Regions from separate parts of the Methylorubrum pseudosasae genome, predicted to be linked through region 1. Evidence: predicted binding sites of a transcription regulator. Region 1 holds the regulator's gene; the other holds the start of a gene.
What was found. The regulator PhoB, encoded in region 1, activates phosphate uptake and scavenging genes when phosphate is short. The targets are predictions, from matches to a motif close to TGTCATNNANCTGTCAT.
Positions count from the first base shown of each region.

Region 2: a site for PhoB is predicted at 2,949-2,965, ahead of M2437_RS17875 (PhoX family protein). Genes of this name have one in related genera too.

Region 1 is NZ_JAQGDU010000002.1:1,607,173-1,617,736, reverse strand. It holds gene M2437_RS08545 (PilZ domain-containing protein) at 1-270, shown strand, start outside; gene M2437_RS08540 (hypothetical protein) at 414-581, shown strand; gene M2437_RS08535 (hypothetical protein) at 1,155-1,361, shown strand; gene M2437_RS08530 (hypothetical protein) at 1,402-1,677, opposite strand; gene pstS (phosphate ABC transporter substrate-binding protein PstS) at 2,098-3,138, shown strand; gene pstC (phosphate ABC transporter permease subunit PstC) at 3,253-4,227, shown strand; gene pstA (phosphate ABC transporter permease PstA) at 4,272-5,165, shown strand; gene pstB (phosphate ABC transporter ATP-binding protein PstB) at 5,207-6,022, shown strand; gene phoU (phosphate signaling complex protein PhoU) at 6,154-6,867, shown strand; gene phoB (phosphate regulon transcriptional regulator PhoB) at 6,956-7,660, shown strand; gene M2437_RS08495 (GcrA family cell cycle regulator) at 7,889-8,428, opposite strand; gene M2437_RS08490 (cell envelope integrity EipB family protein) at 8,935-9,801, shown strand; gene M2437_RS08485 (DNA polymerase IV) at 9,812-10,564, opposite strand, start outside.
Region 2 is NZ_JAQGDU010000002.1:3,574,922-3,585,485, reverse strand. It holds gene glyS (glycine--tRNA ligase subunit beta) at 1-857, opposite strand, end outside; gene M2437_RS17875 (PhoX family protein) at 1,013-2,899, opposite strand; gene M2437_RS17870 (DUF3828 domain-containing protein) at 3,094-3,537, opposite strand; gene M2437_RS17865 (glycine--tRNA ligase subunit alpha) at 3,541-4,479, opposite strand; gene M2437_RS17860 (hypothetical protein) at 4,575-4,697, opposite strand; gene M2437_RS17855 (hypothetical protein) at 4,984-5,226, shown strand; gene M2437_RS17850 (TetR/AcrR family transcriptional regulator) at 5,238-5,801, opposite strand; gene M2437_RS17845 (nuclear transport factor 2 family protein) at 5,805-6,269, opposite strand; gene M2437_RS17840 (S49 family peptidase) at 6,900-7,760, opposite strand; gene M2437_RS17835 (tRNA1(Val) (adenine(37)-N6)-methyltransferase) at 7,986-8,738, opposite strand; gene M2437_RS17830 (putative signal transducing protein) at 8,750-8,977, opposite strand; gene M2437_RS17825 (polyprenyl synthetase family protein) at 9,172-10,194, shown strand; gene M2437_RS17820 (4-(cytidine 5'-diphospho)-2-C-methyl-D-erythritol kinase) at 10,213-10,564, opposite strand, start outside.

The DNA of each region.
Region 1 (10,564 bases):
GCTCACGCGGGGACATCGATGTCCAATCATGCAGGATTTCCGGTCGACGCCCCTCCGACGCCCGGTGAACCTGGGTTGATCGCGGTCGATGAGCACACCTCGATCGGGTGCTGGGTCCACGACATCTCGGCGCAGGACGTCGAGATCGTCGTTCCCGACGCCTCCCTCGTCCCGGACGTGTTCCTGCTGACATCGTCGGCCCAGGAATCCATCAAGGTGTGCCGCACCCTGTGGCGAACCGACGAGATGATCGGCGCACGGCATCTTTAGGGCGTCGTCCTGACGGTCGTCGCCAGCTTTCGACACAGCGGTATGGTAACGGCGACTTGGCCGCATCGCTTCGGAAAGCGCGTCAATCCGTGCGCAACGAACCGCGCAGGCCGTTGCCGGGTTGATCGAGCCGGAGGTGCCTCATGGCCGAGACCAAACAGACGGACAAAGTCGAAGCCCCGGATCGACCGCGCCTGACGCCTCAGGGGCATAGCAGCGGAACTGCTTCCGGGGAGGACAGCACCGATCCCCAAGGCGGCGCGAAGCAGGGTCAAAGCGACAAGGCCGAAGGCGAGCGGCGCGAGCCGTAAGCGCTGGCGCGATGGTCGCCTGAAACGCGGTGATCCGCGTGTTGCCTTGAGGTCAACGCGTGACGGGCCGGCTTCTCAGGAGAAGACCGACCCGCCTGTCGCCTGCGTACCGCATTGGGGGGCTGGCAGCCCAACGACAGTGATTCAAACGGACCTAGTGCAGCGGATCATCCCGAGTCGTGAAGATCGGGAAAACTTCGGTGCAGCCGCCAAATCGTTGTCACAGCGGTCTTTTTTCCGCGAAATCGCCGCGCCGCGGGAGAATTTTCTCCCTATCATGTGCGCTAGCGCACGAAATTTGCTCTCCATGACGTGAGCTGCGGAAGAAGGCGTTTCCCTCAAACGGCACGGAGTCGCTCGGATAGTCCGGCTTCACAACGATGCGTTCGACCGGAGCGTGGGCAACTTTTGTCCCGCCACGGTTCACCTCCGGCACCTTGAATCATTGCCGACAAATTTCCGACCGCGTCGTCAACGGTAAGTTCTTATTAACCATCTCGATGCAATCCTCGTGACCATCGCTCCCCCTTGCCGGTTGCGACACAGTTCCTTCAGATTCGGCCTGGTCGATTCATGGTACATCTCGCGACGGACTGCCCCAGCGGATTGATCGTCGAAGCCGCCATGCCCGCTCTAAATGGCGAGAGTCGCGATCGGATCGGACAGGGCCTGCGTGAGGCCTATGTCGAGCGCTGCGACGCGCAGCCGATCACCGACGCGCAAGTCGAACTGCTGCTGCAACTCCGGCAGAAAGAGCGCGATCGCCGCCGCAGCGCCTGAGGATCGGGTCTCCCCGTCTCAAGAGGCCATGGCGTGACGATTACTGCCAGCGCCGGGCCTTCGGCTGCTGGCGCCGGACCTCGGCGGCCCGGATCATGGTCAGCACCCGATCGAGATCCTTGAGCAGAGACGACTCGGTCGCGCGTGCCGAGGCGATCTCCTGGTCATCGCTGCCGAAGCGTTGACGCTGTTGCTGCAGCGTCAGCTCGTCCTCGAGGGCCGCCCGCTCCGCATGGAGCGCGAGGTAGGCCGCGTCCTGAGGATCGGCCGGATCGAGGAGGGGCTCTTCCTCGCGGGGTGAATGTGGCTCCGTCACGATGACGGTCTCCTCGGACGTTTCAAGCGCAGGCCCGGTTCCACTCAGGATCTCAAGGGCGAGATCTCGTGAAGATCACGCTCGTGGAACGACTGAGCGTCCCTCACGAAACTTCCGGGCGCTGACCATCGTTGCATCGGCCGCGATGGTGCGGCGGACATATTGTCAGAGAAACTGACCCGCGCACCTATTCCGGTAACGCTCCCGGGGGAGGAGTGGTCCCGTCGCGATCCCATCCTCAGTGAAATTTCGTCTTCCCCCAGGGCTTTCCGGGAGCTTTCCAGGGGCTGTCATGTCACCGTCATGTCGCCGTCATAGAGGCGGCGCGTCGGTGCACTAGATGGCAGCAGCGTCGCAGCGAGACCGGTTTCAAATCAGGACCGGCCCCGACAATGCGCCCGACACCCTACGGAGATGCTCGTGAAACCCTTCACTTACGCTCTGGCCGTCGGCCTCGCGGCCGCCCAGCTCGCGACCTCAGCCCTGGCCGCCGACATCACCGGCGCCGGTGCCACCTTCCCCTTCCCCGTCTATTCGAAATGGGCCGAGGCCTACCGCAAGGATACCGGCACGGGCCTGAACTACCAGTCGATCGGCTCGGGCGGTGGCATCAAGCAGATCCAGGCCAAGACCGTCGATTTCGGCGCCACCGACGCGCCGCTGAAGCCCGCCCAGCTCGAGAAGGACGGCCTCGTCCAGTTCCCGACCGTCATGGGCGGCGTCGTCCCGGTGATCAACGTCCCGGGCATCGAGGCCGGCAAGGTCAAGCTGACCGGTGAACTCCTGGCCGACATCTATGCCGGCAAGATCCTGAAGTGGTCCGATCCGAAGATCGTCAAGCTCAACGACGGCGTGAAGCTGCCCGACGCGAACATCACCCCGGTCTACCGCTCGGACGCCTCCGGCACGACCAACATCTTCACCACCTATCTCTCCTCGGTCTCCGAGCCGTGGAAGAAGGAATTCGGTGCGGCCACCACGGTGAGCTGGCCGGTCGGCCAGGGCGGCAAGGGCAACGAGGGCGTGACCGCCACCGTCAAGCAGGTTCCGAACTCGATCGGCTACGTCGAGTCGGCCTATGCCAAGCAGAACAAGCTCGCCTACACGCTGATCCAGAACAAGGCCGGCAAGTACCCGCAGCCCGACGACAAGGCGTTCCAGGCCGCCGCCGCCAGCGCCGACTGGAAGTCGACCCCGGGCTTCGGCATCACGCTGACCAACCAGGCCGGCGAGGAAGCGTGGCCGATCACCGCCGCCACCTTCATCCTGGTCCACAAGGAGGCCGCGGACGCCGCCAAGGCCGGCGACGTGCTGAAGTTCTTCGACTGGGCCTACAAGAACGGCGACAAGCTCGCGACCGAACTCGATTACGTGCCGCTGCCGGACAACGTCGTCGGCCTGATCCACGAGGAGTGGAAGGGCATCAAGGGCAAGGACGGCAAACCCGTCTTCGGTATGTAAGCAACCGTCTCAGGCCCTCTCCCGCACCCGGGAGGGGGTCTTTCTCCGAGTGTCCGGCTCGCCTCACGGGCCACGGCGCGCTAAACGCCCTCCATTCGAAGAGCCCTTCCGCGGATGACCGCCTTGACCCAGTCCATCGCCCTGGCCAGCGAGAGCGGCGTGCCCCGCACCGCCCCGAGCAAGACCGCCGACCGCCTGTTCAAGGGCGCGGCCTACGGATCGGCTCTGCTCGTGCTGCTGGTGCTCGCGGGCATCCTCGGATCGATCATCTACGGGGCGATGCCCGCGTTCAGGGAGTTCGGCTTCGGCTTCCTTACCTCCAGCGCCTGGAACATCGGCACCGAGCAGTTCGGCGCGCTGCCCGCCGTGATCGGCACCGTCGCCGCCGCCCTGCTGGCGCTCGTCATCGGCGTGCCGGTTTCGCTCGGCATCGCGATCTACCTGACGCAGCTCTGCCCCGGCTGGGCGCGCAAGCCCGTCGCCATGACCATCGAGCTGCTCGCATCGGTGCCGAGCATCATCTACGGCATGTGGGGCCTGTTCGTGTTCGCGCCGCTGTTCGCCCGCTTCGTGCAGGTGCCGGTCTCGAACCTCGTCGAAGGGCTCCCGATCGTCGGCACGATCCTCTACGCGCGCATCCCCTCCGGCGTCGGCGTGCTCACTGCCGGCATCATCCTCGCGATCATGATCGTGCCGTTCGTCGCCTCGATCACCCGCGACATGCTCGACCAGATCCCGACCGTGCTGCGCGAGAGCGCCTACGGCATCGGCTGCACGACCTGGGAGGTCGTGCGCCACGTCCTCGTGCCGCAGGCCTCGGTCTCGATCATCGGCGCGATCATGCTCGGCCTCGGCCGCGCGCTCGGCGAGACCATGGCGGTCACCTTCGTGATCGGTAACGCCAACCGCCTCTCCGCCTCGATCTTCGATCCGGGTTCGACCATCGCCTCGCGCATCGCCAACGAGTTCAACGAGGCCGACGGGCTCCAGCTCTCCTCGCTGATGGCGCTCGGCTGCCTGCTCTTCATCATCACCTTCGTCGTGCTGATCATCGCGCGCCTGCTGGTGCGGCGCACCAAGGTCGCCTGAACCGAAACGTCCGCAACGCCGCCAGCCTCGGAAAACGACGCGCCATGGATGCCAGCACTCCCCTCGCAACGGCCGAACGCCCCCGGAGGGCGAGCCGTGTGCGCTCCGGCCGCCGGATCGCCGACCGCGTCCTGATCCTGGCGAGCACCTTCGCCACGCTGCTCGGCATCGTCGTGCTCGGCTCGATCCTGCTGATGCTGATCGTCGAGGGCGTGAAGGGCTTCACCCCCGCCCTGCTCACGGAGCCGACGCCGGGGCCGGGCTCCGTGGGCGGCGGCATCGCCAACGCCATCCTCGGCAGCCTCGTGATGACGTTCATCGGCATCGTCATCGCCACGCCGATCGGGCTGATGGCCGGCACCTTCCTCGCGGAATACGGCCGCACCTCGAAGATCGCGGACATCATCCGCTTCCTCAACGACGTGCTGCTCTCGGCCCCCTCGATCCTGATCGGCCTTTTCGTCTACACGCTGATGGTGCGGCCGATGGGGACCTATTCCGGCTGGGCCGGCGCGGTGGCGCTGGCCATCATCGCCACCCCCGTGATCGTGCGCACCACCGAGGACATGCTGCGTCTCGTGCCGAGCCAGATGCGCGAGGCCGGCGCCGCGCTCGGCGCGCCCCGCTCCCTCGTCATCCGCGCGATCACCTGGCGGGCGGCGAGTGCGGGTGTCGTCACCGGCATCATCCTGGCGCTCGCCCGCATCGCCGGCGAGACCGCGCCGCTGCTGTTCACGGCGCTCAACAACAACAGCTGGTTCAACGCGAACCTTCTCGGCGGCGTGCCCAACCTGCCGGTGATGATCTACCAGTTCGCGCTGTCGCCCTATCCGAACTGGCAGAGCCTGGCCTGGGCGGGCGCCCTTCTCATCACCGTCACCATCCTGGCCCTGTCGGTGGTGGCCCGCCTTGTGATCAAGGACCAGCGGGCGCGCTGAGGCCGCCCCCCGGACAGACCTCCTACCTGCGAGACAATCCGATGAGCGCCTCCCCCGCGATCCGCAGCCAGTTCGAAGGTCGAAGCCCGGCCGACGTCAAGGCTCCGGTGCGCATCGCCTGCAAGGATCTCAACTTCTACTATGGCAGCTTCCATGGCCTGAAGGACATCAACCTCGATTTCCGCGACCGGCAGGTGACCGCGCTGATCGGGCCTTCGGGCTGCGGGAAGTCGACACTGCTGCGCACCTTCAACCGCATCTACAGCCTCTATCCGGAGCAGCGCGCGGAAGGCGAGATCCTGCTCGATGGGCAGAACGTTCTGGACCCGAAGATCGACCTGAACGAACTGCGCTCGCGCGTCGGCATGGTGTTCCAGAAGCCGACGCCCTTCCCGATGTCGATCTACGACAATGTCGCCTTCGGCCTGCGCCTCTACGAGAAGCTTCCGAAAGCCGAGCTCGACGTGCGCGTGGAGGAATCCCTGCGCAAGGCCGCGTTGTGGGACGAGGTGAAGGACAAGCTCAAGCAGTCCGGCACCGGCCTCTCCGGCGGCCAGCAGCAGCGCCTGTGCATCGCCCGCACCGTGGCACAGCGCCCCGAGGTCATCCTGTTCGACGAGCCGACCTCGGCCCTCGACCCGATCTCCACCGGACGCATCGAGGAGCTGATCGAGCAGTTGCGGACCGAGTTCACGATCGTCATCGTGACGCACAACATGCAGCAGGCCGCCCGCATCTCGCAGTTCACGGCGTTCATGTATCTCGGTGAGCTGATCGAGTTCGACGCGACCACGAAGATTTTCATGAACCCGGCCAAACGGCAGACCCAGGACTACATCACCGGCCGCTTCGGCTGAGATCGGCCGCGACTGCACGACAGTCGCAGCCCCCTTGCGCCCTCGTTGAGACGCGCCCTCTTCCGCCGGACCCATGTCCATCGCAGCTTGAGAGCGCCCTCGTCCGACCGCCTGATCGGGAAATTCGCGACATGGCCGACCATATCGTCTCCTCCTACGACACCGACCTCGAGAACCTGCGCCGCTCCATCGCCGAGATGGGCGGCGTGGCCGAGAAGATGATGACGGATGCCACCGACGCGCTGGTGCGCCGGGATACCACCCTCGCTCAGGCGGTGATCGTCGCCGACAAGCGCCTCGACCTGCTGCAGCGGGAGATCGAGGAGCGTTCGGTTCTCCTCATCGCACGCCGTCAGCCGCTGGCCATCGACCTGCGCGAGACGATCTCCGGCATCCGCGTCTCGGGCGACCTGGAACGGATCGGCGATCTCGCCAAGAACATCGCCAAGCGCGTCGTGGCGATCAGCGATCAGGCCCAGCCGCAGAAGATCGTGCTCGGCGTCCAGCACATGAGCGACCTCGTGCAGGAACAGCTCAAGGACGTGCTCGATGCCTATGCGAGCCGCGACGTGACCGCCGCCCGCGAGGTGTGGGAGCGGGACAGCGCCATCGACGCGCTCTACAATTCACTGTTCCGGGAACTCCTGACTTACATGATGGAGGATCCGCGCAACATCTCGTTCTGTACGCACCTGCTGTTCTGCGCCAAGAACGTCGAGCGGATCGGCGATCACACCACCAACGTCGCCGAAACCATCGAATACCTCGTCACCGGCGAGACGCCGACGGCCGAGCGGCCCAAGAACGACGCTTCGAACTACGCGACGATTACGCCGAGCACCTGACACCGAAGGTTTTCGGCGCGCGCGGCGATCAAGAGACGTCTCCGGCTCCTCTCTCGAGGGCCGGGCGTGACGGATGGAAAGACGGGCGATGACGAGTGCGCACATCCTGATCGTCGAGGACGAGGAATCGCTGACGACCCTGCTGCGCTACAATCTCGAAGCGGAGGGTTTCCAAGTCGATGTCGCGGTTCGCGGCGACGAGGCCGACCTTCGCCTGCACGAGACCACGCCCGACCTCGTACTCCTCGACTGGATGGTGCCGGGGCTCTCGGGGATCGAGCTGTGCCGGCGCATCCGTGCCCGCCGTGAGACCGAACGCCTGCCGGTCATCATGCTGACCGCCCGGGGCGAAGAGACCGACCGTGTGCGCGGCCTCTCGACCGGCGCCGATGACTACGTCGTCAAGCCGTTCTCCGTGCCGGAGCTGCTCGCCCGGGTCCGTGCGCTCCTGCGCCGCGCCAAGCCCACCCACGTCTCCGACATGCTCGTGGCGGGCGATATCGAGCTCGACCGCGTCAGCCACCGCATCCGCCGGCAGGGCCGCGAGATCCATCTCGGGCCGACCGAATTCAAGCTGCTCGAATACCTGATGCAGAGCCCCGGCCGGGTCTTCTCGCGGGAGCAGTTGCTCGACGGCGTGTGGGGCCACGACGTCTACATCGATGAGCGCACGGTCGATGTTCATGTCGGCCGCCTGCGCAAGGCGATCAACCGCCCGCGCCAGAGCGACCCGATCCGCACCGTGCGCGGCTCCGGCTACTCGTTCGACGAGATGTTCGCCGGAGCGGAGTGATACGGTCTCCGCCTGATCGAAGGGGGAACTGTCTCGCTCAGCCCGCGCGGCGCTTGAGCCAAGTCCAAATCCGCAATCCGAACGGATCGACCGGATTTGGCTCGAAGGAATCAATGGGATTTGGTCTAGGGGGCGGTCCTGCGGGTCGGGCAAAGCCCGTCCCCACTCGGTGCACGTCGGCAATCGCCCGTCGTCGCGGGCGTGCCCAGCTGTCTTCTCTTGGAGCCTTTAGCGGAAACCGGCGACGCGGCGGTCGCGCTTGCGCTCGGCGGCCGGCTGATAGGCGATCTGCGCGTGCTGGGTGCAGTACGGAAGGCCCGTGATCGCGCGGCCGCCGCAGAAGCGGAAGTCCGGCGAGGTCGGGTCGCCCATCGGCCAGCGGCACATCGATTCGCGCAGATCCATGATGGTGACCCGCTCGGAAACCGCGAGGGCCACCGGCTCCGGGGCAGGCTTCTGCGGCAGCGGGAAGTCCGGTGCGGGTCTGTGCGCGACGATCGCGGGCGGCTCCGGCAGCGTCGGCTCCTCGACGACCACGACCTCCATCTCGACCTCGGCGGCCAAGCCCTCCCGGCGACGTCCCTGCGACGCCGCACCCATCGACTTGACGCGGCCGGAGAGCCCGAGGCGATGCACCTTGCCGATGACGGCATTGCGCGAGACGCCACCGATCTGCAGGGCGATCTGGCTGGCGCTCAGGCCGTCGTCCCACAGGCGACGAAGCAGCTCGACGCGCTCATCCGTCCAGCTCGGGACCGCTTCCGTCATTGTCCCCTCCACGTCGAAACATCCTTGAACGTGAGACCGGCCGGCAGCGCGGCTGGCGCGCATGGCGACAGCAGGCATGGCCAGGGCCCGAGATCCGGCCCTGCACATGTCGGTTAACAGACGCCAAAGATGCCGTTGGCGACGCTGTGGAGACTACAGGACAGCTCGGCCGCGGAGCAAGGGTCCGCGCGTCTCACGGTCCGGTTTCCCCCGGCAATCGGACCCGTCGGACGGTGAGACGGATCGGTTTCCGCAGCGGAGCAAGCGAATCCTCCGCCATCCGTTAACGCGTTGCGTAAACTTGATCTTTTCCGAGCGTCCGGATCGGGTGAGGGTCGGCTGGCCGGGGTGCCGGGCGGCTGCTGGTATCGCCGAGATGTCCGCGGTCGCGTCGGGAGCGCGATCGAAAAAGATTGTCCGGACGGACGGGATGACTATGTGACGGACGTCGTCCGCCGGCCTGCCGCCTGTGGACAACCCACTTCAAGCGGACTTTGGGAGATCGCATGCGACTGCGCCTCGCGCCGGCCCTTTTCCTCCTTGCCGCGATGCCGGGAAGCGCGATGGCCGCGGGGCCGGCCGCACCGGTTCCGAACGAGGCCGCGATCCGGCTGGCCAACCACCGCGCGGTCTACGATCTGTCGCTGGCGCGCTCCGAAGGGACGCGGGCGGTCGAGGGCGTGCGCGGGCGCATCGTCATCGATTTCTCGGGCGACGCCTGCCGCGGCTACACCATGCAGACGCGTCAGGTGACGATGCTCAATTCCGGCGAGTCCGGCGACCGCACCTCGGATCTGCGCAGCACCACCTTCGAGAACGGCGACGGCAAGAGCTTCCGCTTCCGCACCACGACCGTTCTCAACAACGCGCCCTCTCCGGCCGTCGACGGGACAGCGGAGGCGGCCGACGCGCTCAAGGTGAAGCTCAAGGAGCCCAAGCGCGACCAGTTTCAGGCCGAGGGCGCGGTCCTGTTTCCGATCCACCACATGATCCGCCTGATCGAGGCGGCCAAGACGGGTGAGACGACAGTCTCGGCCAAGGTGTTCGACGGCTCGGATGACGGGCGCAAGGTCTACGACACGCTGGCCATCATCGGCCGCCCGAACGCTGCGCCCGCCGCCGACACCGAGCGCGACAAGCCGCTGCGCGAGGGCGACCACGGCGGCATGCGCCGGTGGCCGGTGACGCTGAGCTACTTCACCGCCGGAGCGGGTGAGCGCACGCCGATCTACACCCTCACCTTCGACCTCTACGAGGACGGCGTCAGCGGGCGGCTGCACCTCGATTACGGTGATTTCGCCATCGACGGGAATCTGACGCGGCTCGACCTCGCCAAAGCCGACCCGAAGGCCGATCCCACCTGCAAGAAGTAGTCGCCGCGCGTCAGGTGCGCCGCCGCTCCGGCTCGCCGGTGAAGACGAGCCCGCGCTGAATCGCGGCGCTGCCGAACTTTTCCCGCAGCCGGTCGAGCGCCGCCTCGCGGCGGGCGACGCGCTCGATACCCTGATCGGCGAGATCGCCGCGGTCGGCATGGATCGCGCCGCAGAGATCGCCGCCGCCGATGCCGATCAGCCGGAAGGCCGTGCCGTCGCAGGCCGCCCGCAGCATCGGCTCGCCCTCGCGGAAGAGCCGGTCGGCGAGTTGGGTGGGTTTCAGGCCGCCGCGGGTGCGGGTCCGCAGCCGGAAGCGGGCATCCTTCAGCTTCAGCGTGACGCTGCCGGCGGCGAGTTCCGCCCGCTTAAGCCGTGCCGACACCTTTTCGCAGAGCTGCCACAGGATCGGCCGCAGATCCTCGAACCGGGTGAGATCGGCCGAGAAGGTCGTCTCGGACGAGACGCTCTTGGCCTCCCGGGTCGGGCGCACCGGCCGCCGGTCCCGGCCGGCGGCGAGATCGATGAGACGCAGCGCATCGCGCCCGAGGGATGCCTGGAGACGCGTCGGATCGACCCGCGCAATGTCGCCGACGCGGTGGATGTTGAGGGAGGCGAGGCGGTTTCGTGCACTTTCGCCGATACCGGGCAGGATGCCGACCGGCTTGTCGGCGAGGAAGGTCGCGGCGTCCGCGCCCGCGATGATCGAGAAGCCGCGCGGCTTGTCGAGGTCCGAGGCGATCTTGGCCAGGAACTTGTTGTCCGA
Region 2 (10,564 bases), 2.0 Mb from region 1:
TTGGCGCGGATCGTCGCCCGGATCGCCTCGGCCGGGATCTCCAGGAAGCGCTCCTCGAACGAGCCCATCAGCACCACGGGCCGTTCCACCAGCCCGGCCACCTCTTCTAGCAGACCTTCGTCCTCCACGAGGTCGAGGCCGCGGGCGAAGGCGAGATCCTTCGCGTCGTGCAGGATGATGTCCTTGCGCCGGTCGGCATCGAGGATCACGTCGGCGCGCTCCAGCGCCTGCACGTAATCGTCGAAGCGGCGCACCTCGAAGGGTTCGGGCGCGAGGAAGCGGTGGCCGCTCGTGACCGTGCCGGCGGTGATGCCATCCACCGAGAACGGCACGACCTCCGGCGTCTCGGTCTCGGGGCCGAAGGTGGCGACGATCGATTGCAGCGGGCGCACCCAGCGCAGGGAGCCGGGCTGGGCCGAGGCCGCGCCCCAGCGCATCGATTTTGGCCAGGGGAAGCTCTTGATGATGCCCGGCAGGATCTCGGCGAGCACGTCGAGCGTCTCGCGGCCGGGCCGCTCGATCACCGCGAGGTAGAACTCCCCCTTCTTCGGATCGGTGACGGTGGTGGCCTGATCGAGGCTCGCGAGCCCCGCGCTCTTCAGGAAGCCTTGCACGGCGGCTTCCGGCGCGCCGACACGGGGGCCGCGCCGCTCCTCGCGCACCGCCTCGCAGCGGGCGGGCAGCCCGGCGACGTGCAGCGCCAGCCGCCGCGGCGTCGCGAAGGCCTTTGCGCCCTCGTAGAGGAAACCGCGCTCGACCAGCGCGTCGGTGACGAGCTTCTTCAGATCCTCGGCCGCACGCCGCTGCATGCGCGCGGGGATCTCTTCGGAGCGGAGTTCGAGCAGAAGGTCAGGCATGCGCGCGGGAATAGCCGCCCGCTCGGGCCGCGTCGAGACGGGAGATGGTCCCCATCTGTCACCGCCGCCCCATCGTCATCGCGCGCGTCGGCGAAGCAGTCCAAGGACGCGGTTTCTCCGGATCGATTCGGCGTCTCCTCGGGATGAAAGTCCCGTCAGCCGATCCGTCCGCCCCCCGTCCGCCGCACCGCCACAACGGAGGGCCGCGGCGGCAGGTCGGGTGAAAAATCCGGCCAGCGGGTCGAGGGCTTCTCGTAGGAGCCGAGGGCGCCCTCCTCGTCGGGCTCGCCGGGATGCTGGACGGCGACGAAGAAGGTCTCGTCGTCGGGGGTGAAGCAGGGGCCGCATATCTCGGCGCCCACCGGCACCCGCAGGAAGTGGCGCGCGGTGCCCCGGCGCGGGCCTTCCGTTTCCACCGCCCAGATGCCATCGGCCCGGCCGGTGGCACGGCGGTTGTTGCCGTCGGTGGCGATCCAGAGGCGGCCGCGCCCGTCGACGGTGCAGTTGTCGGGCATCCCGAACCACCCGTTCTCCGTGGTGAGCGCGGAAAAGCTCGCCTTCACCTCGGGCTTGGCCGGGTCGCCGCAGCGCACCAGCACCTCCCAGCGGAAGATCGCGGCCGCGTGGTCGGTGCCGTCGGGGGTGATCTCGATGACGTGGCCGAAGGCGTTGGGGCCGCGCGGGTTGGCGGGCTCCTCTTGATCGGCGGTGCGCTTCCCGTTGTTGGTCAGCATTACGTAGACGCGGCCGGTGCGCGGGTTCGCCTCGATGTCCTCGGGCCGATCCATCGGTGTGGCGCCGAGGCTCTTGGCGGCGCGGCGGGTCTCGATCAGCACGTCGGCCTGGCCAGCGAAACCGTTGCTCGCATCGAGCCCGTTCGCGCCGTGCACCAACGGCAGCCAGCGGCCGGTGCCGTCGGGCTCGAACCGGGCGACGCTGAGCGTGCCGGAATCGAGAAGGTCGGCGTTGGCCGCGCGCTCGGCCTGCACCCGGCCCTCGCTGACGAAGCGGTAGACGTGCTGGAAGCGCTCGTCGTCGCCGAGATAGACGACGTAGCGTCCGTCGAGCGAACGCGCGCCCGCCGCACCTTCATGCTTGAACCGGCCGAGCGCCGTGCGCTTCTTCGGCGTCGAGGCCGGATCGAACGGGTCGATCTCGACCACCCAGCCGAACCGGTTCGGCTCGTTCGGCGCCTGCGCGAGATCGAAGCGCGGATGGAAGCGGCTCCAGGCATATTGCGGGCTGCCCAGGCCGATCGCCTTCGCGTTGCCGGCCTCCGCATGTCCGGCAGGGAGAGCTCCGGAGAAGTAGTAGTTGATGTTCTCCTCGCCCGAGAGCCACGTGCCCCAGGGCGTGACACCGCCCGAGCAGTTATTGATCATGCCGAGCACGCGCCGGCCGCTCGGGTCGGCCTCGGTCATGAGGCGGGGATGACCCGCCGCCGGGCCGGTGAGGGCGATCGGCGTCTCCGCCGTGATGCGCCGCGTGTAGGGCGAGCCGATCACCGGGCGCCAGCCTTCCGTCTCGCGGACGATCTCGACCACCGAGCCGCCATGGGCGGCCATCTCGATCGCAACCTGTTCCGGGCTCAGGGCGGCGATCACGCCCTTGCGGTCGGCGGCCCCGAGGCCGGGAAACATCAGCTCGGCATTGGTGTATTCGTGATTGACCACGAGCAGGCCACGCCGGCCGTCTTTGTCGAGCGGGATGAAGCCGACGAAGTCGTTGTTGTAGCCGAACTGGCGCTCCTGAGCCCGCGCGCTCTGCTTTTGCGGATCGAAGGCCGGCGCCTCGGGAAACAGCGGGTCGCCCCAGCGCATCAAGGGTTTCGCCTCGTAGCCCTCGGCCACGTGCAGGTGCTCATCGATTCCGGCGGCGAGTTCGGGGAAGTCGAAGGCGGAGGCCTCGGCGGGAGCCGCGACGGTCTGCGGTGCGATTCCGGCGGCGAGTGCGGCGGCGAGCGAGCCACGCATCAGGTCGCGCCGGGAGAAGCGCTGCGCGATCACCGCATCGAGGGTCGGGGCGTCGGGCGTGTCGGACATCGGGCGCGTCTCATCCACCTTCGTGAGGCGGCGCGCCTACGCCCGTCCGATGTCGCTTCGATGACGGGACGGTTCGCTGCGCGGCCACGCGCTCAAGCGCTTTCCGACGAAGTGGACACCGGTTCGGCGAAAGAAAGCGTGTTGAAACAGAAACCTAGAGACGCCGGCCTGATGCAATGGGGTCGGATACGGCTCTAGGGCAGCGGCGCCGACAGGATCGCGACGAGATCCCAGGTCTCGCCCTTCAGCGAGCGAACGTTGGCGATCTTCCATGCGCCGGCCTCGCGTACGAGGTTGTAGCGCAGTTCCTGCGGCCCGCCGTTGCGGAAAGTCGCCCGCACCTCGGCCCGCTCGCCGTCGTTCGAGAGCGGGGCGAGCGCCAGCGACTTGGCGAAACCCGGCTCGGTGTCCTGGCCGTTAACGTGAAAGGCGAAACCGAGCCGCCCGACCTCGCCCTTGGCCTCGCGCTGGTCGCGCTCGTAGAGCGCGCGTAGGGATTTGGCGTAGAAGCGCACCGCGTTGATGTCGTCCGCCGCGTAGAAGACCCGCACGGTCTCCACCGGGTCGGTCGCGGATTGCGCGAAGGCGGGGCCGACGAGCAGCCCGAGGGTGAGGGCGAGGACGGCGCGGCGGCGCATCGTTCAGGCGGCTGCGGCGTGGCCGCCGGCCTCTGTCTTCAACCATGCGGCGCCGCAGGCCTTGGCCAGTTCGCGCACGCGCAGAATGTAGCTCTGACGCTCGGTGACCGAGATCACGCCGCGGGCGTCGAGCAGGTTGAAGACGTGGCTCGCCTTGATGCACTGGTCGTAGGCCGGCTGCACGATGCGGTGGCGCGCGCCCTCGCTCTCGGGGGCTCCGGCTTCGAGATAGAGGCGGCAGGTCTTCTCCGCATCGGCGAAGTGGCGGAACAGCATCGCCGTGTCCGCGGCCTCGAAGTTGTGCCGCGAATATTCCTGCTCGGCCTGGAGGAAGACGTCGCCGTAGGTGACCTTCTCGTCACCCTCGCCGCCGTTGAAATTGAGATCGTAGACGTTCTCGACGCCCTGCACGTACATCGCGAGGCGTTCCAGACCGTAGGTCAGCTCGCCGGCCACCGGGGCGCATTCGAATCCGGCGACCTGCTGGAAGTAGGTGAACTGGCTCACCTCCATCCCGTCGCACCAGCACTCCCAGCCCAGGCCCCAGGCGCCGAGCGTCGGGCTCTCCCAATCGTCCTCAACGAAGCGGATGTCGTGGAGCTTGAGATCGACGCCGATCGCCTCCAGCGAGGCGAGGTACAGCTCTTGGAGGTTCGGCGGGTTCGGCTTCAGGATCACCTGAAACTGGTAGTAGTGCTGCAGCCGGTTCGGGTTCTCGCCGTAGCGCCCGTCTTTCGGCCGCCGCGAGGGCTGCACATAGGCCGCTTTCCACGGCTTCGGGCCGAGGGCCCGCAGGGTCGTGGCCGGATGGAAGGTGCCGGCGCCGACCTCCATGTCGTAGGGCTGGAGGATCACGCAGCCCTTGGCCGCCCAGAAGCGCTGCAGGGTGAGGATCAGGCCCTGGAACGAGCGTGTGGGCGAAAGGTCGGCGTCACTCGGCATGGAAGGTCCGACAGGAGGGAAGGTGCCGGACCGTTTAAGAGCGGGGGGCGGGGTGTCAAGCAAACTCGCTGCCGGGGCCGCCCCCTGTCATCGGTCTAGGCCCGGGGCGCGGAGCGGGTGAAGTTCCGCTTGGCCGTCCGGTCCTTCGGCACCGCCTGGATTGCCGGCTTGTCCGCCAGCAACTGCTTCACGCGGTCGTTGAAGTCGGTCGCTGACACGGGGCGTGCGCCGCCCTTATCCGAAGAATAAGCCATATCGGTCTCCGCAAAAACGCCCAAAGCACGGGATTGCGCGGAGGGTCTCCTTCATATGGGGCGCCGGCGGGCATTTGCGAGGCCGAGGGCCGAACGGGGCCGGTGGCGAGGCCCCGGTGCGCCCCGGCACATCTTTTTACCGGACGCGGCCGCATCGCGGGAACGGCAAAGGTTTCTGCCAAGTTAAGACGGCAAATGAACAGCCACGCTCCGGCCCTCTCGGCGAGCGGTTAACACTTTCGGACAGATCATGCGCACGGGTTTGACTGTTTTCGCCGCCCTCGTCGCGGCCTCGCTCGCCACCACGTCGCTCATGATGGGCGCTTCGAACGCTTTCGCCACGCAGGATGGCAGCGGCATCGTCGAGAAGACGGTGGCGGTCACCCCCGTCGAGATCGCGCCGGTCGCCGCCATGCCCGCCGCCGAGACCTGCGCCCGCAAGGTCCGGGTGGTCTATTCCGGTTACAGTGCCCTGGCCGGCTGCGCGCGCTGAGCTGAAACCGCTCAGGGTCGGGCAAGGCACCGCACCCGTAATCCGGCCAGGATCCGCTCGAACACCTCCGGCCGGTCGAGGGCGCGGGTCAGCACCACCGCCCCCTGGATGCCGCCGACGACCTCTTCGGCAAGCTCGCCCGCCGACACCGAGGAATGACCCGCCCGACCCAAAGCCGCGGCGAGGGCTTCGACCCAGCGGGCGAAGTAATCCCGAAGACGGCCCGCGAAACGGTCGCGGGCATCGCTTAGGCTCAGGGCCCCGACGAGGCAGACCCGGCGGCCGGAGCGGAAATAGTCGGCGACCGTCGCAAACATCGCCGCCACGGCCGCCGCCGGGTCTTCCGCCTCCCGCAGGGGGCGGAAGACGTTGGCCTCGAACCAGCCGTCGATCTCGGCGAGCACGGCGCCTGCCATCTCCTCCTTCCCGCCGGGAAAGAAGTGGTAGAGGCTGCCCTTGCCGAGCCCCGTCGCCTTCGAGATCAGCGACAGGCTCGCGCCCTCGTAGCCGTGCTCGCGAAACACCTCCGCGAGCAGCGGCAACACGTCGGAGCGTTCGGCGACGGTACGGGCCACGCCCTACAGCCCCAGATCGCTCAAGGACGGGTGGTCGTCGGGACGGCGGCCGAGCGGCCAGTGATACTTCCGGTCGGCTTCGGCGATCGGCAGATCGTTGATGGAGGCGATCCGGTGGCGCATCAGGCCCGCCTCATCGAACTCCCAGTTCTCGTTACCGTAGGAACGGAACCACTGGCCGCTGTCGTCGCGCCACTCGTAGGCGAAGCGCACGGCGATCCGGTTGCCCTGGTGCGCCCAGACTTCCTTGATCAGCCGGTACTCCAACTCACGCGCCCACTTGCGGCGCAGGAAGGCCGCGATCTCCTCGCGTCCCCGGACGAACTCGGCGCGGTTCCGCCAGACGCTGTCCGGCGTGTAGGCAAGGGCGACGCGCTCCGGGTCGCGGCTGTTCCAGGCGTCCTCCGCCATGCGCGCCTTCTGCGCAGCGGTTTCGTCGGTGAAGGGCGGAAGCGGGGGGCGTGACATGGCGGGACCTCTCTGTACCTATCGGTCAACTGCAAACCGATCGGTACAGAAACTCGTTCAAGCCGGCAAGTGCGATTCTGCCGACAAATTTATGAAAGTCGTCCGTTCGGTGCACAACGTAGGCAAGCCGTTCAGGCTCGCGCAGGAACTTTCTAATTCTCTATACGCAAAACCCGATAAGCATACATCCAACACTAAGGTGAAAAGCAAGAAGTAAAACTAGCGATGTTGGCCCGTAGGCGACAGCAATCAATATCCTTAAGATCACGGATTTGATTGGCAGAATCAGACATCCGACCGTCCCAATGAATACTGGCGTATAAATTAAATCTAATCCGACGGCATCAATAAATCCGTAATTTATAAGAAAATATACGAAAAGTGAAACCCAGATCGGCGATAAAATGATCCCGATCACGTAGATTGATTTAAGAACGGTCCGCCTAGACCCAACGCTCATCCATTCGGCAATCCGGTCAACAGGTGATGCGGGCACTGATTTATTCCTACCCGACGTCCTTTCGGACACGTCGTCGCAATAATTCAATGCAATTCTCAATGCATACTGTCGATCTCTTCTGGAGACCTGGCTGAAACTATATGCACGAAGTGTAAGCAATTCCGAGATTGCTATAGTCCCAATCGCGCCCAGGCGGCCCGCTCCTCCACCGCCGCGATCAGCGCATCGGGGAGTCCGGCCGCAGTCTGGCCCGGACCGGCGCGGCGGAGCAGGCGGGCGAGCCAGGAGCCGCGATTCTCGGCCACGAGCCGCAGATCGACCTTCTCGCCGTAACGGGCGCGCAGGGTGCCGCGCAGGTCGCCGATTGCATCGACGAGGCCGAGCTCGAGCGCCTGCCGCCCGGTCCAGACCGCGCCGGTGAACAGGTCGCGGCTGGCATCGAGCGTCGGCCGGCGCTCGCGCACGAGGCCGGAGAACAGGGCCTGCACGTCGGCCTGGATCTCCTTCAGCCGGGCGATGTCCTGCGGGTTTTCCGGGCGGAACGGGTCGAGCATCGCCTTCGCCTCGCCCTGGGTGTGGACGCGGCGCTCGATGCCGATGCGCTCGATCAGCCGGTCGAAGCCGAAGCCGGCCGAGACCACGCCGATGGAGCCAACGAGCGAGGTGGGATCGGCGACGATCTCGTCGGCGGCGCAGGCGATCATGTAGCCGCCCGAGGCCGCGGCATCCTCGACGAAGGCGAAGACCTTGATCTTCTTTTCCTCCGCCAGCGCCCGGATGCGCTGGTAGATCAGGTGCGACTGCACCGGCGATCCGCCGGGGGAGTTGATCACGAGCGCCACCGCCGACAGGCTCGGCATGGTGAAGGCGCGCTCCAGGCTCGGCGCCACCGTGCCGATGGAAAGGCCCGCCCGGATCGGCGAGACGGCGCCGATCGCCCCGCTCAGGCGCACCACGGCGACCCGCGGCGGGGTCTCACGGAAGCGGCGGGGCAGGAGGCGGCGCATCCAGGTCGGGATGGTCAGCGGCATGGCGGCCTTTTTTTCAGAACGCGCGGGTGCGCGGCTTCCTAGATCGCATCTCGACGAAGCGGTCACCGATTCGTCGAAAGACTGCGCGTCTAAACATGGGGCGGGAGACGCCGACCTGATGCAATGGGGTCGGATACGGCTCCACGAGGCAGGTCCCCTCTCCGTTAACAGGACGCCGCCGGGCGATCCATTGCGGCGGGCGCCCGTTTCGACCGGGATCCGGCTTCACGGCGCCGGCCAGGGGTCGCCCCGATGCAGCGCCTCGGCTTCCCCGGTGAAGCGCCCGGCCTCGTCTTGGAGCACCAGCGGCGGCAGCAGGCGAAACGGCGCGCGGCTGCCCTTCACCGCCGCGACCAGCACGCGGATCGCCGGCCGATCGGCCCGCCCGTGAACCGGGCGGGCGGCGCAATCGCCGAAGCGCCCGCGCAGGGCGTCGAGGCAGGCGGGCAGGGCATCGGCCCGGTGGATCAGGCCGAGCCGGCCGCCGGGGCGCAGCAGGTCGGCGCAGGTTCTCAGCCACAGATCGAGCCCGCCGGCCGCGAATGTGTGTGCCGAAGCTTTCTGCGGAACGGGGGAGGGGCGATGTGCGCCCTCCTCGAAGAAGGGCGGGTTGGTCAGCACGATGTCGGCACTGTCCGGCTCCAGGCCCGCCGCCCGGCGCTGCGCGCCCGGTGCAAGGAGATCCGCTTCGATCACCGCGACACGCGCGTCGAGCCCGTTCGCCGCGGCATTCTCGCGGGCAAGGGCAACGAGGTCGGGGTCGCGCTCGACCAGCACCACACGGCCCACCTCGGTGAGCCGCGCCACGGCCAGCCCGACCGCGCCCGTGGCCGCGCCGAGGTCGTAAAGCGTGGCGCCCGGCTCGGGCGCCAGAAGGCGAGCGAGCAGCACCGCGTCGGTGCCGGCGCGGTGGGCGCCGCGGGGCGGCTGGCGCAGCCTCAGGCGACCGCCGAGGAAGGCATCCGGCTCGGCGCTCACGCGTGGCTCACTCAGGGCTCGTCGCGCAGTTCGGCGGACAGGCCGGCATCGATGAGGATGCGGCGGGCCTGCGGCGCATGGTCGTCGGGCACCAGCAGGCGCCGGCCGAACACACCGATCGACCCTTCCAGCGCGCTCATATGCTCGTCGGCGACGAAGAGCGGCACGCCCGCCTCTTCCAGGAGCGAGCGCGCGAAGCCGATCAGGACGATGTCGTTGCTGCGGATCAGTTCCTTCACGGCATCATCATCCTTCGCCGGCACCCCGTGGCGGGATCGCGCGGCCTCCCGGCTGGTAACATTGTCCACGCTGTTGCGCAGCCGTGCGGCACGACCGCGTGTTGCCCTGCCGCCGGCCCCGTGCGACAGGGGCAGCCGCGGGGCAGGGGTTCCGGCAGGGTGCCGGTCGAGAGTTTTTCCGGAGGCATCGCGCTTTGGGCGTCGTCGTTACCCTCGATGAAGGCCGCTCCGATCCGGAGGCCAGCCTCACCGATCTCGTGAGCCTCGTCGCGGCCGGGATGGAGCGGGTGAACGCGACCATCCTGTCGCGCACGGGCTCCGACGTGGCGATGATCCCCGAGGTCGCCAACCACCTGATCGCGTCGGGCGGCAAGCGCCTGCGCCCGATCCTGACGCTCGCCTGCGCCGATCTCTGTGATTACGGCAGCGGCGACGGCGCGGTGAAGCTCGCCGCCGCGGTCGAGTTCATGCACACCGCGACCCTCCTCCACGACGACGTGGTGGACGAGAGCGACATGCGCCGCGGGCGCGTCGCCGCCCGCATCAAGTGGGGCAACGAGGCGAGCGTGCTCGTCGGCGACTTCCTGCTCGGCCAAGCCTTCCGCATGATGGTCGAGGTCGGGAGCCTGCGCGCCCTCGACATCCTGTCCGCGGCGGCCACCGTGATCGCCGAGGGCGAGGTGATGCAGCTCACCGCCGCCAAGAACATCGAGACGAGCGAGGACGAGTATCTCGCCGTGATCCGCGGCAAGACCGCCGAGCTGTTCGCAGCGGCCTGTGAGGTCGGCCCGGTCCTAGCCGGACGGCCGGAATCCGAGCAGGCAGCCTGCCGCGCCTACGGCATGAATCTCGGCATCGCGTTCCAGCTCATCGACGACGTGCTCGATTACGGCGGCACCAGCGCGGCGCTCGGCAAGAATGTCGGCGACGATTTCCGCGAGGGCAAGATCACCCTGCCGATCGTGCTGGCGCTGCGCCGCGGCTCGGACGAGGAGCGCGCCTTCTGGCGCCGCACCCTCGAACGCGAGGATCGGGCGGAGGGCGATCTTCAGCAGGCCCTCGCCATCCTGAGCCGCCATCGCGCCCTGGACGACACGATCGAGCGGGCGCACCACTACGGCGATCAGGCCCGCGCGGCGCTTGAGCCGTTCCCGCAGGGGCCGATGAAGGCCGCCCTGCTGCAGGTGGTCGATTTCTGCATCGCCCGGGCGCACTGAGCGCCCGCAGCTGACGGGTCAGGCGAGCCGCGTCGGCTCGACCCACCAGCCCGGCTCGGCGGTGCGGATCGCTCCGGCCGCAATCTCCGCCGCCCCGTCGTCGGAAAAAATCGCGAACACGGTGGCCCCGGAGCCCGACATCCGCGCGAGCCGGCACCCGGCCTGAGCCCGCAGCAGCGCCAGCGCTTCGCCGATCACCGGGGCGACGGTGAGAGCAGGCGCCTCGAGATCGTTGCGAGCGGGTGTGATAACGCCGAGCACGGCGTCCGCATCGAGACCAGACCCGACGACCGGATGCTCGGCGCCGTCGAGCCGCTGACCGACCGCGAGACCGAGCGCCCTGAAGACCGGCGCGGTCGAGACCGGCACG